DNA from 3 places in the Orrella dioscoreae genome. Region 3 is predicted to be linked to each of the others. Evidence: predicted binding sites of a transcription regulator. Region 3 holds the regulator's gene; each other region holds the start of a gene.
The links. The regulator sigma-54, encoded in region 3, starts transcription at its own class of promoters, with help from an activator protein. The targets are predictions, from matches to a motif close to TGGCANGNAANCTGCTTT.
Positions count from the first base shown of each region.

Region 1: urtA (urea ABC transporter substrate-binding protein) is a predicted target of sigma-54. The motif match lies at 2,768-2,785, and genes of this name have one in related genera.
Region 2: ODI_RS21445 (circularly permuted type 2 ATP-grasp protein) is a predicted target of sigma-54. The motif match lies at 1,988-2,005, and genes of this name have one in related genera.

Region 1 covers NZ_LT907988.1:4,097,407-4,101,529, forward strand. Annotated here, with positions in the region: gene urtB (urea ABC transporter permease subunit UrtB) at 1-1,378, opposite strand, end outside; gene urtA (urea ABC transporter substrate-binding protein) at 1,394-2,650, opposite strand; gene ODI_RS18895 (phosphomannomutase/phosphoglucomutase) at 3,076-4,123, shown strand, end outside.
Region 2 covers NZ_LT907988.1:4,683,424-4,687,546, forward strand. Annotated here, with positions in the region: gene ODI_RS21430 (lytic transglycosylase domain-containing protein) at 1-181, opposite strand, end outside; gene ODI_RS21435 (5-formyltetrahydrofolate cyclo-ligase) at 195-830, shown strand; gene ODI_RS21440 (hypothetical protein) at 836-1,705, shown strand; gene ODI_RS21445 (circularly permuted type 2 ATP-grasp protein) at 2,079-3,500, shown strand; gene ODI_RS21450 (alpha-E domain-containing protein) at 3,518-4,123, shown strand, end outside.
Region 3 covers NZ_LT907988.1:243,877-247,999, reverse strand. Annotated here, with positions in the region: gene bfr (bacterioferritin) at 1-477, opposite strand, end outside; gene ODI_RS01185 ((2Fe-2S)-binding protein) at 851-1,123, opposite strand; gene rpoN (RNA polymerase factor sigma-54) at 1,248-2,684, opposite strand; gene ODI_RS01175 (hypothetical protein) at 2,700-3,560, shown strand; gene leuA (2-isopropylmalate synthase) at 3,909-4,123, shown strand, end outside.

The DNA.
Region 1 (4,123 bases), 990 kb from region 3:
CCAGCCCGAAAGCCAGCATGTCGACGCGTCCCGTCGGCACGCCCACGCAATCCGCCATGCGGCGGTTCTGCGTGATGGCGCGCACGAACAGCCCCAGCCGCGTGCGGTTGAGCAACAGCCAGACGAGGCCGACCACCAGCAGCGCGAAGATGAAGATGGCGATGCGGTTGTAGCTGAGCACCAGCCCGTCCATGACGCGCCACCCGCCGGACATCCACGAGGGGTTGCCGACTTCGACGTTCTGGGCGCCGAACAGGCTGCGCACGCCCTGCATCAGGATCAGGCTGATGCCCCAGGTGGCCAGCAGCGTTTCCAGCGGCCTGCCATACAGCCAGCGGATCACCGTGCGCTCCAGCGCCATGCCCACCAGGGCCGTGGCCACGAAGGCCACCGGCAGCGCCGCCAGCACGTACCAGTCCAGCCAGCCCGGCAGGTATTGCCGGAACAGCGTCTGCACGACGAAGGTCGCGTAGGCGCCGATCATCAGCAGTTCGCCGTGCGCCATGTTGATGACGCCCATCAGCCCGAAGGTGATGGCCAGGCCCAGCGCGGCCAGCAACAGCACGCTGCCCAGGCTGAGCCCGAAGAAGAGATGTCCCGCCCACTCCACCATCGCGGCGTGGCGGTCGATGGCCCGCAATGCGCGCTCCGCCGCGGCGCGCACGCCTTCGTCGGGCTCGGCATGGGCGCCGTTTTCCTGGGCGGTCAACGCCGTCAGCAAGGGCCGGAATGCCGGGTTGCCGGTCGTGCCCAGCTTGTCCGCGCCTTCGATGCGGCGCGCGGGATCGGCGCTTTGCAGCATCGTCGCCGCCTGGGCGATCTCCAGCGCTTCGCGCACGGCAGGATGCGACTCCTGCTGCAAGGCCTTCTCGATGAGCGGCAAGCGTGCCGGATCGCCGCCGCGCTGCATGCCGCGGGCGGCCGCCAGGCGGATGCTGGCCTGGGCGGAGAACAACCGCGACCCCGCCAGGGCGCCGTCGATGGCGCGCCGCAGGCGGTTGTTCAGCATCACGGCCTGCGCATCGGCAGGCAAGGGCGCGACATCGCCGCCGCGTGCGTCCCGCCCTGAGTCGGCGGATACGCCCACCCACACCTGGCCTGACGGCGTCACGTAGAGCATGCCGCCCGCCAGGGCTTCCAGCGCCTCGGCCGCGCGCGGGTCGGACGACGCCCCCAGCGCGGCGATGCCGGCGAGCTTGCTGTCGCTGTCATCGTCGGCCAGGCCGGTCAACGCGGCGTCGAGATCCGCCGACGCCGCCGGCTGGGCAGTGGCGGGGGCCGTGTCAGGCGCAGCCGGGGCGGCGAGCGCGCCGCCTCCCAGCAGCAGCGCCGCCCCCAGGAGGCTGGCGCCCAGCCAGCGCGTCAGGCAGATAGGCATCGCGGCGGCTCCCGGTCAGAGACCTTGCTTGCCTTCGTTGCCGGCAATGAACGGACTCCAGGGCTGCGCGCGGATCGGGCCCTTGGTCTTCCACACCACGTTGAACTGGCCGTCGGCGCGGATCTCGCCGATATAGACCGGCTTGTGCAGGTGATGGTTGGTCTTGTCCATTTCCATCGTGAAGCCGTTGGGCGACGCGAAGGTCTGCCCGCCCATGGCGTCGATCACCTTGTCCACGTCCGTGGTCTTGGCCTTCTCCACCGCCTGCTTCCACATGTGCAGGCCGACGTAGGTGGCTTCCATCGGATCGTTCGTGACGACGGTCGACGCGTTGGGCAGGCCCTTGGCCTTGGCATAGGCGCGCCACTTCTCGATGAAACCGTCGTTCACCGGATTCTTCACGGTCTGGAAGTAGTTCCAGGCGGCCAGGTGGCCCACCAGCGGCTTGGTGTCCACGCCGCGCAGCTCTTCCTCGCCGACCGAGAACGCCACCACGGGCACGTCGGTCGCCTTCAGGCCCGCATTGCCCAGCTCCTTGTAGAACGGCACGTTGGAGTCGCCGTTGATCGTGGAGATCACCGCCGTCTTGCCACCGGCCGCGAACTTCTTGATGTTGGCCACGATGGTCTGGTAATCCGAATGACCGAAGGGCGTGTACACCTCGTCGATGTCGCTGTCCTTGATGCCCTTGGAATGCAGGAAGGCGCGCAGGATCTTGTTCGTCGTGCGCGGATAGACATAGTCGGTGCCCAGCAGCACGAAACGGCGCGCGCCGCCGCCGTCCTCGCTCATCAGGTACTCGACGGCCGGGATGGCCTGCTGGTTGGGCGCCGCGCCGGTATAGAACACATTGCGCTCGAGCTCCTCGCCCTCGTACTGCACCGGATAGAAGAGCAGGCCGTTCAGCTCCTTGAAGACGGGCAGCACCGACTTGCGCGACACCGAGGTCCAGCACCCGAACACCACCGACACCTTGTCCTGCGCCAGCAGCTGGCGCGCCTTGTCGGCGAACATCGGCCAGTCCGAGGCCGGGTCCACGACGACGGCCTCCAGCTTCTTGCCCAGCACGCCGCCCTGCGCATTGATCTCGTCGATCGTCATCAACGCCACGTCCTTCAGCGACGTCTCGGAGATGGCCATCGTGCCCGACAGCGAATGCAGGATGCCCACCTTGATGGTCTCCTGCGCCCACGCGGCGGGCAGCCAGGCAGTCGACATCGCCAGCGTGGCGCTGGCCAGGGCAAAGTGTTTCAGTGCGGTTCTGCGTTTCATGAGGGACTCCGTCCTAGGGAAAGGCTGAAAAGGTCCGGCCACATGGCCGGCGCCTGTTGCTGCATGCACATCGACTGCTGACCGGGCGTTGGATACCTGGTTGTATACAAGTGCCATCAAGCAAGTCCCGTGCCAGTCCGCCGCCCTGCCTGGGCGCGGTCGCTGCGCGACTCGGTCAGGGCACCGGTTTGATGCGCCAGTCCCTCAACTGGCGCGCCCCGCACCGCACAAGTGCCAGCGATCGGAACAGCGCCCTGCCAGCCCCCGACCTAGGCGCCATCCGCAACATGGGGCAACAATCAGGCAACACATCGCAAATCGCCCCTCAAAAGCCCGAACAGCCCCCTTACGCACAGATACAAAAGCCTTAAACGAAGAGGACAGATCGGAGATAATTCCTTCCTTGAACCCTTAGATATCGAGGAATGCGCGTGAGCACGCAGACGGCTTTTCCCGCATCGGCCTTCAAGGCCTACGACATCCGGGGCATCGTGCCCGAGCAACTCAACCCAGGCTTCGCCCACGCGCTGGGCCAATCCCTGGGGCAGCGCGCGCGCGCCGCGGGCGTGACCACGCTGGTCGTCGGCCGCGATGGCCGCGACAGCAGCGAAGCGCTGTCGCTGGCGTTGCAGGATGGCCTGAATGCCGTCGGCATCCACACGCTGGACATCGGACAGGTGCCCACGCCGCTGGTCTACTACGGCGCGAACGTGCTCGAGACCGGCTCGGGCGTCGCCATCACCGGCAGCCACAATCCGCCTGAATACAACGGCTTCAAGATGATGCTGTCCGGCGCGGCGCTGTATGGCGACGGCATCACCGGCCTGCGTCCCGCCATGCTCGAGACGCCCGACTACGACGGCCCGGCCGGCACGCGCCAGCAGCGCGACCTGCTGCGCCAGTACATCGACCGCATCGCCTCCGACGTCAAGCTCGCGCGCCCGATGAAGATCGCCATCGATTGCGGCAACGGCGTGGCCGGCGCGGTTGCGCCCGCCCTCTTCCGCGCGCTGGGCTGCGACGTCACCGAGCTCTTCTGCGAGGTCGACGGCAGCTTCCCCAATCACCATCCCGACCCTGCCGACCCGCACAACCTGCAGGACCTCATCGCCTGCGTGCGCGAGACCGACTGTGAACTGGGCCTGGCCTTCGACGGCGACGGCGACCGCCTGGGCGTGGTCACGAAGACGGGCGAGATCATCTGGCCCGACCGCCAATTGATCCTGTTCGCGCGCGACGTGCTGTCGCGCTGTCCCGGCGCCCAGATCATCTATGACGTGAAGTGCAGCCGCTACGTCGCCACCTCGGTGCGCGAAGCGGGCGGCGATCCGCTCATGTGGCGCACGGGCCATTCGCTGGTCAAGGCCAAGCTCGCCGAGACCGGCGCGCCCCTGGCAGGCGAAATGAGCGGCCACATCTTCTTCAAGGAGCGCTGGTACGGCTTCGACGACGGGCTCTATACCGGCGCGCGCC
Region 2 (4,123 bases), 410 kb from region 3:
TCTGGGGCTGTGCAGGCTGCACCGCCTGCCGCACGGTCTGGGCGGCAGCGGGCGCGGCCCCAACAGCCGCCCCGAGGGCGGCGGAAATCACGGCCAGCGTCAACGCACCGGCCCCGCGGCCGCGCGCCAGGACGCCCCGGCCGGATTTCTGATACTTTCGTAGCTCTGAAACCAGGAACATCGTGTCAGCCCGCATGAACACTCAAAACAGCGCACAGGATAACGCAGTCGCGCTGCGCAAGCGATTGCGCGAGGCACGCGCGAATGTGCCCGCCGACGAGCGCCGCCGCGGCGCGCTGCTGATGCGCGGACGGCTCTTCACCTGGCTGGGCGTGAACCGCGATACCGCCGTCTCGGAAGGCCGCCAGGCGCCCCGCTCGGTCGCCGCGTTCTGGCCCATGGAAGACGAGCCCGACCTGCGCCCCTTGCTGAGCCAGTGGGCCGACGCCGGCATGACCGTGCTGCTGCCCGTCATCGAAGAAACGCGCGCGCCGCTGCGCTTCCATCGCTGGACGCCCGACACGCCGATGCGCCCGGGCGCCTATGGCATCCCGGTGCCGCCGCTGGGCACGCCGGAGCGCCCCGATGTCGTGCTGGTGCCCACGCTGGGCTACACCCGCCAGGCCGACCGCCTGGGCTACGGCGGCGGCTATTACGACCGCACGCTGGCCGCCCTGCGCGAGTCCGGCCCCTCGCCCGTCACCATCGGCATCGCCTGGACCGAAGGACGCATCGACGATCCCGACTATCAGGCCGCGCCGCACGATGTCCGGCTCGACGCCATCCTGACGCCCGCCGGCTGGCTCCCGGCCGCCCCGGCGCCACGCTGAGTCCCATGACGACGCCGCGCGAAGGCGCTTTCCATGCGTTGTGGCGCGCCCACGGGCCCGACGTTCCCGAGGTGCTCCTCGACGCCGTGGCACGCGGCGCCTTCGACCGGCTGGCCGCCTCGTCCGACACGCCGCCCGCCGCCGCATTCGCGCTGGAGTGCGGCCTGACCCCCGGCCTGCGCGCGCACCTGTACCTGGCCCTGCGCGGCGAGACCGAAATGGCGGCCGCGGGCCTGCCCGGCGGACTGAGCCACGCCTATCTGCGTTACACCCGCAACGACGCCGGCGATGCCAGCGTGCCCCTGCCGCTGGTGCCGCCCGGCGTGCATGCCGCCGACACCCCGCGCGTGGCCGAGGCCCTGCATGCGCTGGGCGTGCCGCCGGACACCGTGGCGCGCGCGCAGGCCTGCCTGGTGGCTTTCCCGCCCGAGGCCACGCTGGACAACATCGGCTGGCTGGACCGCCGCCCCGGCCAGCCGATACGCTGCTACGTCTCGCACCTGCCACTGGGATGCCCTCCCCACCAGCGGCTGGGCGACACGGCCCACGCGCTGGCCAGCCTCGCCGACCGCTGCGTCGCCACCTTCGATATCGATGCGCAAGGCCCTCGTCCCCGCTGGGGCCTGGAGCTGCTGGTCAGCCGCGGCAATCCCGATCCCGCCGCACGCTGGCGCCTGATGCTGGACGCCTTGCGCGAGCGCGGCCTGGCCACCGAGGCAGCCGCCCTGGCGGCGCTCGCCTGGCCCGCCCGGCTGGACGGGCACGCCAACGGCGGCCCGGCCAAGCGCGGCATCAGCCACCTGTGCCTGACCCTGCAGGATGGCCAGGTCCGGGACGCCCGGGTTTTCCTGCTTGCCGCCCGGCAGGCCAGCTGACCGCGTGGCCGAGTGTGACAACACCCGGGTAATTTGCGTGCGGATGCTACGACGGGTGGCGCAAACGCTCCGTTTTTTGCGCATCGCGTCACGCACCACGGCAAGGCACGCCGGCAGTCCGAGGGCACCAGCGCGGTGCCGCCCGCCGTGGCATGCACCGTGCCATGCTGCACCTCACCCTTTACGCGCCGACAGACCCCGCCACACAATAGGGCACGCGGTTACGCCGCCGTGACAATTGCGCGCCGGATTCGCGCATAGGCTGGCAAGCCGCCTTCAGCATGGCACGCTGCTTGCTTGCATATGCCGAGCCAAGTGGGCCCCTTCAGCACCGCGGCCGCCCCCAGTGGCGGCCCGCCACAGGAATCGCCGCATGACCTTGAAACCGCCGGCTTTCGACGAGATGTTCGACAGCGACAGCGATATCCGCCCGCATTACGCGGACTTCGCGCGCTGGCTGTCCGCCCAGCCCTCTTCGGTCATGACCGCCAAGCGGGTCGAGGCCGACCTGAGCTTTCGCCGGGTGGGCATCACCTTCTCCGTGGCGGGCGATGAAGCCGGCACGGAAAGGCTGATCCCCTTCGACCTGATTCCCCGCATCATCCCCGCCGACGACTGGGAGCGCCTGGACGCGGGCCTGCGCCAGCGGGTGCGCGCGCTCAACATGTTCCTGCGCGACATCTACCACGACCATGAGATCGTGCGCGCGGGCAAGATCCCCGCCGAGCAGGTCTTCATGAACGCGCAGTACCGTCCCGAGATGCAGGACGTGGACGTGCCCGAAGACATCTATTGCCATATCGCCGGCATCGACGTCGTGCGCGCTGGCGCGGGCGAGTTCTACGTGCTGGAGGACAACCTGCGGGTGCCGTCGGGCGTGTCCTACATGCTGGAGAACCGCAAGGTTTCCATGCGCCTGATGCCCGAGGCCTTCGGCAGCAACAAGATCGCGCCGGTCGCCCACTATCCCGACCTGCTGCTGGAAAACCTGCGCGACGTCTCGCCCAGCGGCGACGAACCCACGGTGGTCGTGCTGACGCCTGGCATGTACAACTCGGCCTATTTCGAACACGCCTTCCTTGCCCAGCAGATGGGCGTGGAACTGGTGGAAGGACGCGACCTCTTCGTGGACGGCGACACCGTCTACATGCGCACCACGCAAGGTCCCAAGCGCGTCGACGTGATCTACCGACGCGTCGACGACGACTACCTGGACCCGCTCTCCTTCCGCGCCGACTCGGCGCTGGGCGTGCCCGGCCTGCTGTCGGTCTATCGCGCCGGCCGCATCACGCTGGCCAACGCCATCGGCACCGGCATCGCCGACGACAAGTCGACGTATCTCTACGTGCCCGACATGATCCGCTTCTATCTCGGCGAGGAGCCCCTCCTGTCCAACGTGCCCACCTGGCGCTGCGGCCTGCAGCAGGAACTGTCCTACGTGCTGGAGAACATGGCCGAGCTGGTCGTGAAGGAAGTCCATGGCGCCGGCGGCTACGGCATGCTGGTGGGCCCCGGCGCAAGCCGCGCCGAGATCGACGCCTTCCGCGAGCGCGTGCGCGCCAACCCGGCCAACTACATCGCGCAGCCCACGCTCGCGCTCTCGACCGTGCCCACCTATGTGGAGTCCGGCATCGCGCCGCGCCACGTCGACCTGCGTCCCTACGTGGTCTGCGGATCGCGGCAGATCACCACCGTGCCCGGCGGCCTGTGCCGCGTCGCGCTGCGCGAAGGCTCGCTGGTCGTCAACAGCAGCCAGGGCGGCGGGACCAAGGACACCTGGGTGCTGGAACGCTGAGGACGAGGAGAGACACGATGCTGAGCCGCACCGCCGACAATCTGTTCTGGATGTGCCGATACATGGAGCGCGCGGAAAACACCGCGCGCATGCTGGACGTGAACCTGCACATGTCCCTGCTGCCGCAGGACCCCGCCACGCGCGCCGCGTCGTGGCGCGCGGTGCTGGGCATCAGCGAACTGCAGAACCGCTTCGACGCAGCGTATCCCTCGGGCACCACGCAGGAAATCCTGCACTTCATGGTGCACGATCCGAACAATCCTTCCTCCATCTATGCCTGCCTGCACGCCGCGCGCGAGAATGCCCGCGCCGTGCGCGGCAGCCTGACCACCGAAGTCTGGGAAACCTACAACGGCATCTGGCTGGAAATGCAGCGCCACCTGCGCGGCGGCCTGCTGGAGCACAACGCGGGCGAGTTCTTCGAATGGGTGAAGCTGCGCTCGCACCTGGCGCGCGGCGTGACCATCGGCACCATGCTGGAGGACGACGCGCTGTACTTCCTGCGGCTGGGCATGCACCTGGAACGCGCCGACAACACGGCGCGCCTGCTGGACGTGAAGTTCCACGAACGCACGACCCAGTCGCAATTGCAGTTCCACTCGCACTCGCCGTCTCCGGAGCGC
Region 3 (4,123 bases):
CTCGCTCTCGGTTTCCATCTGGCTTTGCAGGTAGTTCTGCAGGCCGACCTGCTCGACCAGGCCGAGCTGGGTCTCGAGGTAATCGATGTGCTCTTCGGTGTCGTCCAGGATGTCCTGCAGCAGGTCGCGCGACACGTAGTCACGCACCGACTCACAGTGGGCGATGCCATCCTTGACGGTCTGCTGGGCAGCGGTTTCCAGCTTCAGGTCACAGGAGAGCAGCTCGGGCACGTTTTCGCCGATCATCAGCTTGTGCAGGTCCTGCAGGTTGGGCAGGCCGTCCAGCATGAAAATGCGCTCGATCAGGCGGTCGGCGTGCTTCATTTCGCCGATGGACTCCTCGTACTCATGCTTGCCCAGGCGCTTGAATCCCCAGTGGTTCAGCATGCGGGCATGCAGGAAATACTGGTTGATGGCCGTCAGCTCGTTGGTGAGCTGCTTGTTGAGGTACTGGATGACGGTTTTATCGCCTTTCATGACGGACTCCTGATTTCTGGGTGCGAGGCCGGGAGGGCCTGTCCTGGCGGCCGGCGCAACGGCGCCGATGCCGGACAACGGACGCAGACTAACACCGGCTCCGAAGCACTGACTACCCTTGGCGCGAAAGTCGTGAAAGGGCGTGCTAGCGCAATCAGGAACCGTCGAGCGAATGAAAATAAGAACGTTTGCGCCACGCAGCGACACCGCCCACACGGTTTCATGCGGGCCATAAGCTGGCCTGAAGCCGGAAAATCAAGCGGAATGCGCAAGAAAACGCCGAAAACTCGGGCGTTGCGGAGGGAAATACGAGGGAGAACAGCGGAAAATGGGATTGTTGCGATGCCGCAACAATCAACAGGCCTGGCTGGAATCAGGCCGCGCGGGCGATCTTGACGACGGGGTAGCCGTTGGCGGCCAAGGTGCCGGGCTGGGCGACAGCGGTGACCGGCGGCTGCATCTCGCAGTGGCCCCGGTTGGCGCAGGCGGTGCCGCCAGGCAGGTATTCGCTGGCCGTGTCGGCGCAGCAGCCACAGCAGGTGGCCACGCCAAGGTCGAACTGGAGATCAGCAAGCGACGATGCCCCAGCGGCCACGCTGGCGTGGACCTGGCTTTCGGTCACTGCGTTGCAGACACAAACGTACATGAGAATAATTATCGAAAATATCTAGACGAAAAGCAAGCGCGTGCGCAACGGCCGTGGCGGGCACGCCGCAGTGCTGGATTCCAGTCAAAAGGGGGACGCGCTGAAAGCGCGGATCAGGCGGAAATCAGGTGCGCAGCGAGGCCTGTGCCTTGCGCACGGATGCCGGGGCGATGCGCAGCGCTTCACGGTATTTGGCGACCGTTCGGCGTGCGATGACGATGCCGCGATCGGCCAGCATCTGCATGATCTGGTTGTCCGACAGCGGCTTGCCCGCGGACTCTTCCGCCACCATCTGGCGGATCTGCGCCTGCACGGCGGTGGCGGACGCCGAGCCGCCCGCTTCCGTGGCCACCCCCGCGCCGAAGAAGCGCTTGAGCTCCATGGTGCCGAAGGGTGTCAGCATGAACTTCTGGGTGGTCGCGCGCGAGATCGTGGACTCGTGCAAGCCGAGCTCGCCCGCGATGTCCTTCAGGATCAGCGGCTGCATGGCGCCGGCGCCGTGCGAGAAGAATTCGGACTGGCGGTCGACGATGGCCTGCGACACCCGCAGGATGGTGTCGAAGCGCTGTTCGACGTTGCGCACCATCCAGCGCGCCTGCTGCAACTGCGATTGCAAGGCGGAATGATCGCCGCTGCGGTTGCTGGCCAGGACCTGGGCATAGACCGAGTTGATGCGCAGGCGCGGCATGACGGCGGTGTTCAGCACGGCCTGCCAACCTTTGCGCGTCTTGTGCACGATGACGTCGGGCACGGCGTAATCGGCCGCGGGCACGGTCCACGCGCGGCCCGGACGCGGATCCAGGCGCAGGATGAGCGAATGGGCCGCGCGCAGGGCCTCGTCGCCACAGTGCAGCGCCTCGCGCAGCTTGGCCGCGCTGCCACCGGCCAGCAGCTGAAGATGCTCGGCACAGAGCTTGCGGGCCAGCGCCAGCACCTGCGGATCGGCAGCCTCGGGGAAGCGCTCCGGGTCGGGGTGGCGCAATTGCAGCACCAGGCAGTCGGCCACGTCGAAGGCCCCCACCCCCGAGGGATCGAAGGAGCGCAGCAGCGTGAGCGCGGCGTGCAACTCATCTTCGTCGCACTCCAGTTCGGCGGGCAGCCAGCCCAGGATCTCTTCCAGCGAAGAGGCCAGGAAGCCGTTCTCGTCCAGTTCGTCGATGAGCAGCTCGACCAGCGCCGCATCACGGTCGCTGACGCGGGTCAGCGACAGCTGGCCGAGCAGGTGCTCGCGCAGCGTCTCGGCGCGCACCGCCTCGGGAAAGGCGCGGTCGTCGTCATCGTTCTGGCTGGAACCGCTGCCGCGCATGCCGTCTTCCAGCGATACCGTGGCGGACTCGTAATCCGCGCCGCTGTCACCCGCGTCGCCCTCGGCGGGGGCATCGCCTTCGGAATCGCCGCCCGGCTCGCCTTCGCGCTCGAGCATGGGGTTTTCAGTGAGCGCCTGCGCGATCTCCATTTCGAGCTCGAGCGCCGACAGCTGCAGCATCCGGATGGATTGCTGCAGTTGCGGTGTCAGCGTGAGGTGCTGACTGTGTCGCAGTTCTAAGGAATGGCGCGTCATGAGACAATATTTTGCATGAACTCTGCAGATCGCTCCCAAGAAGACGCCCGACTCCTCAGCCGCACCTTGCTGGGCTTGGCGACGCCGCGTCTCATCCGGCGCGCCATAGTAATCGTCATCGCGGCGCTTGTGTGGCTGTTCATCTGCTCCCGCATCCTGGGTTTCGGCGCCGGCATGCGTTATACGGCGCTGGCGCCGCTGGGCCAGCAGACCGTCGACCTGCTGATCCGCATCAATCCTTATTTGTGGTGGGTCGTCGTGGTGCTGTTCACGCTGGCCGTCTTCTTCGGGGTGCGCGGCTGGTACGAACGCAGCATTGCCGCTGGCCGCGCCCAGCCCGTCGACCTGCCCACCCTGCGCGACTTGGCCCACGGCCTGTCGGACGACGGCCGGATGGTGCTGGGCTGGGCCTGGCGAGACCGTGAGGACCCCATCACCGTGGGCGACCTGCTACTGGCGCGCGACGAAATGCGTCATGGCCGCGCCAGCAAGATCTACCTGGCACGCGAACAGGCCGAGGCATTGCGCCTGCCGCCCCTGGAAACGGCCCCTGCCGCACCCGGGGTCTCCGCGCCTGCCCCCGCCGTGCGCAAGGCAGGCGCCCCCGCTGCGCCGGCCGAGCCGCCCCTGGGCGACCTGGCGCCGCGCTCGCGCAGTCAGGATGTCTTTGCCCCCCGTCCCGCCGCGCCCGCGCCCAAGGCGGAACCGGCACCGGCGCCCACCCCCGCGTCTTCGCCAGCGAAGGCCGAGCCCGTCATCGGGACCACGCCCGCCGAACCCACGCTGCGCGCCGAGCCGCGCGTACAGCCCGAAGCGCCTCGCGCCACGACGCAGCGCACCGAACCCCGCCTGGGCGACATCGGCCCGAAACGCTGAAAAAAGGGAGCGCCGCGCACATGGCAATTTGCCAGCGCGGCGCAAATGTGTTCGACTATCGCCTTATGGCCGATCTTCAGACCTCCTCTCTGAACACCGCTGCCGGGCGCTCCAGCCTGGCCGTCGGCCTTGTCGCGTCCTCCTCCCTGGCCCTAGCGCTAGCACTAGCGATCGGTTGCCGAGCCTAGCGCTCCGTGGCAGTTCGGCAGCCTGTCGCCACACGGTTTTTTCCTGTCCAGAATTCTCGCCTGGCCCAAGCCAGGGCACGCCGCCTACACTGGCGGCGCGAAATCATACGGACGGCCGTGACCCCAACCGACCCGGCCGCCCCACTGTTCACAGAGGTGCATGATGCTTGCCAACCCCATCCAGAAGTACAAACCCTTCGTTCCGTTTGATCGCGACTTCTCCGAGCGCACCTGGCCCAGCCGCCGGATCACGACGCCGCCGATCTGGATGAGCACGGACCTGCGCGACGGCAACCAATCCTTGATCGAACCGATGAGCGTCGAGCGCAAGCTGCGCTTCTTCGACCAGCTGCTGAAGATCGGCTTCAAGGAAAT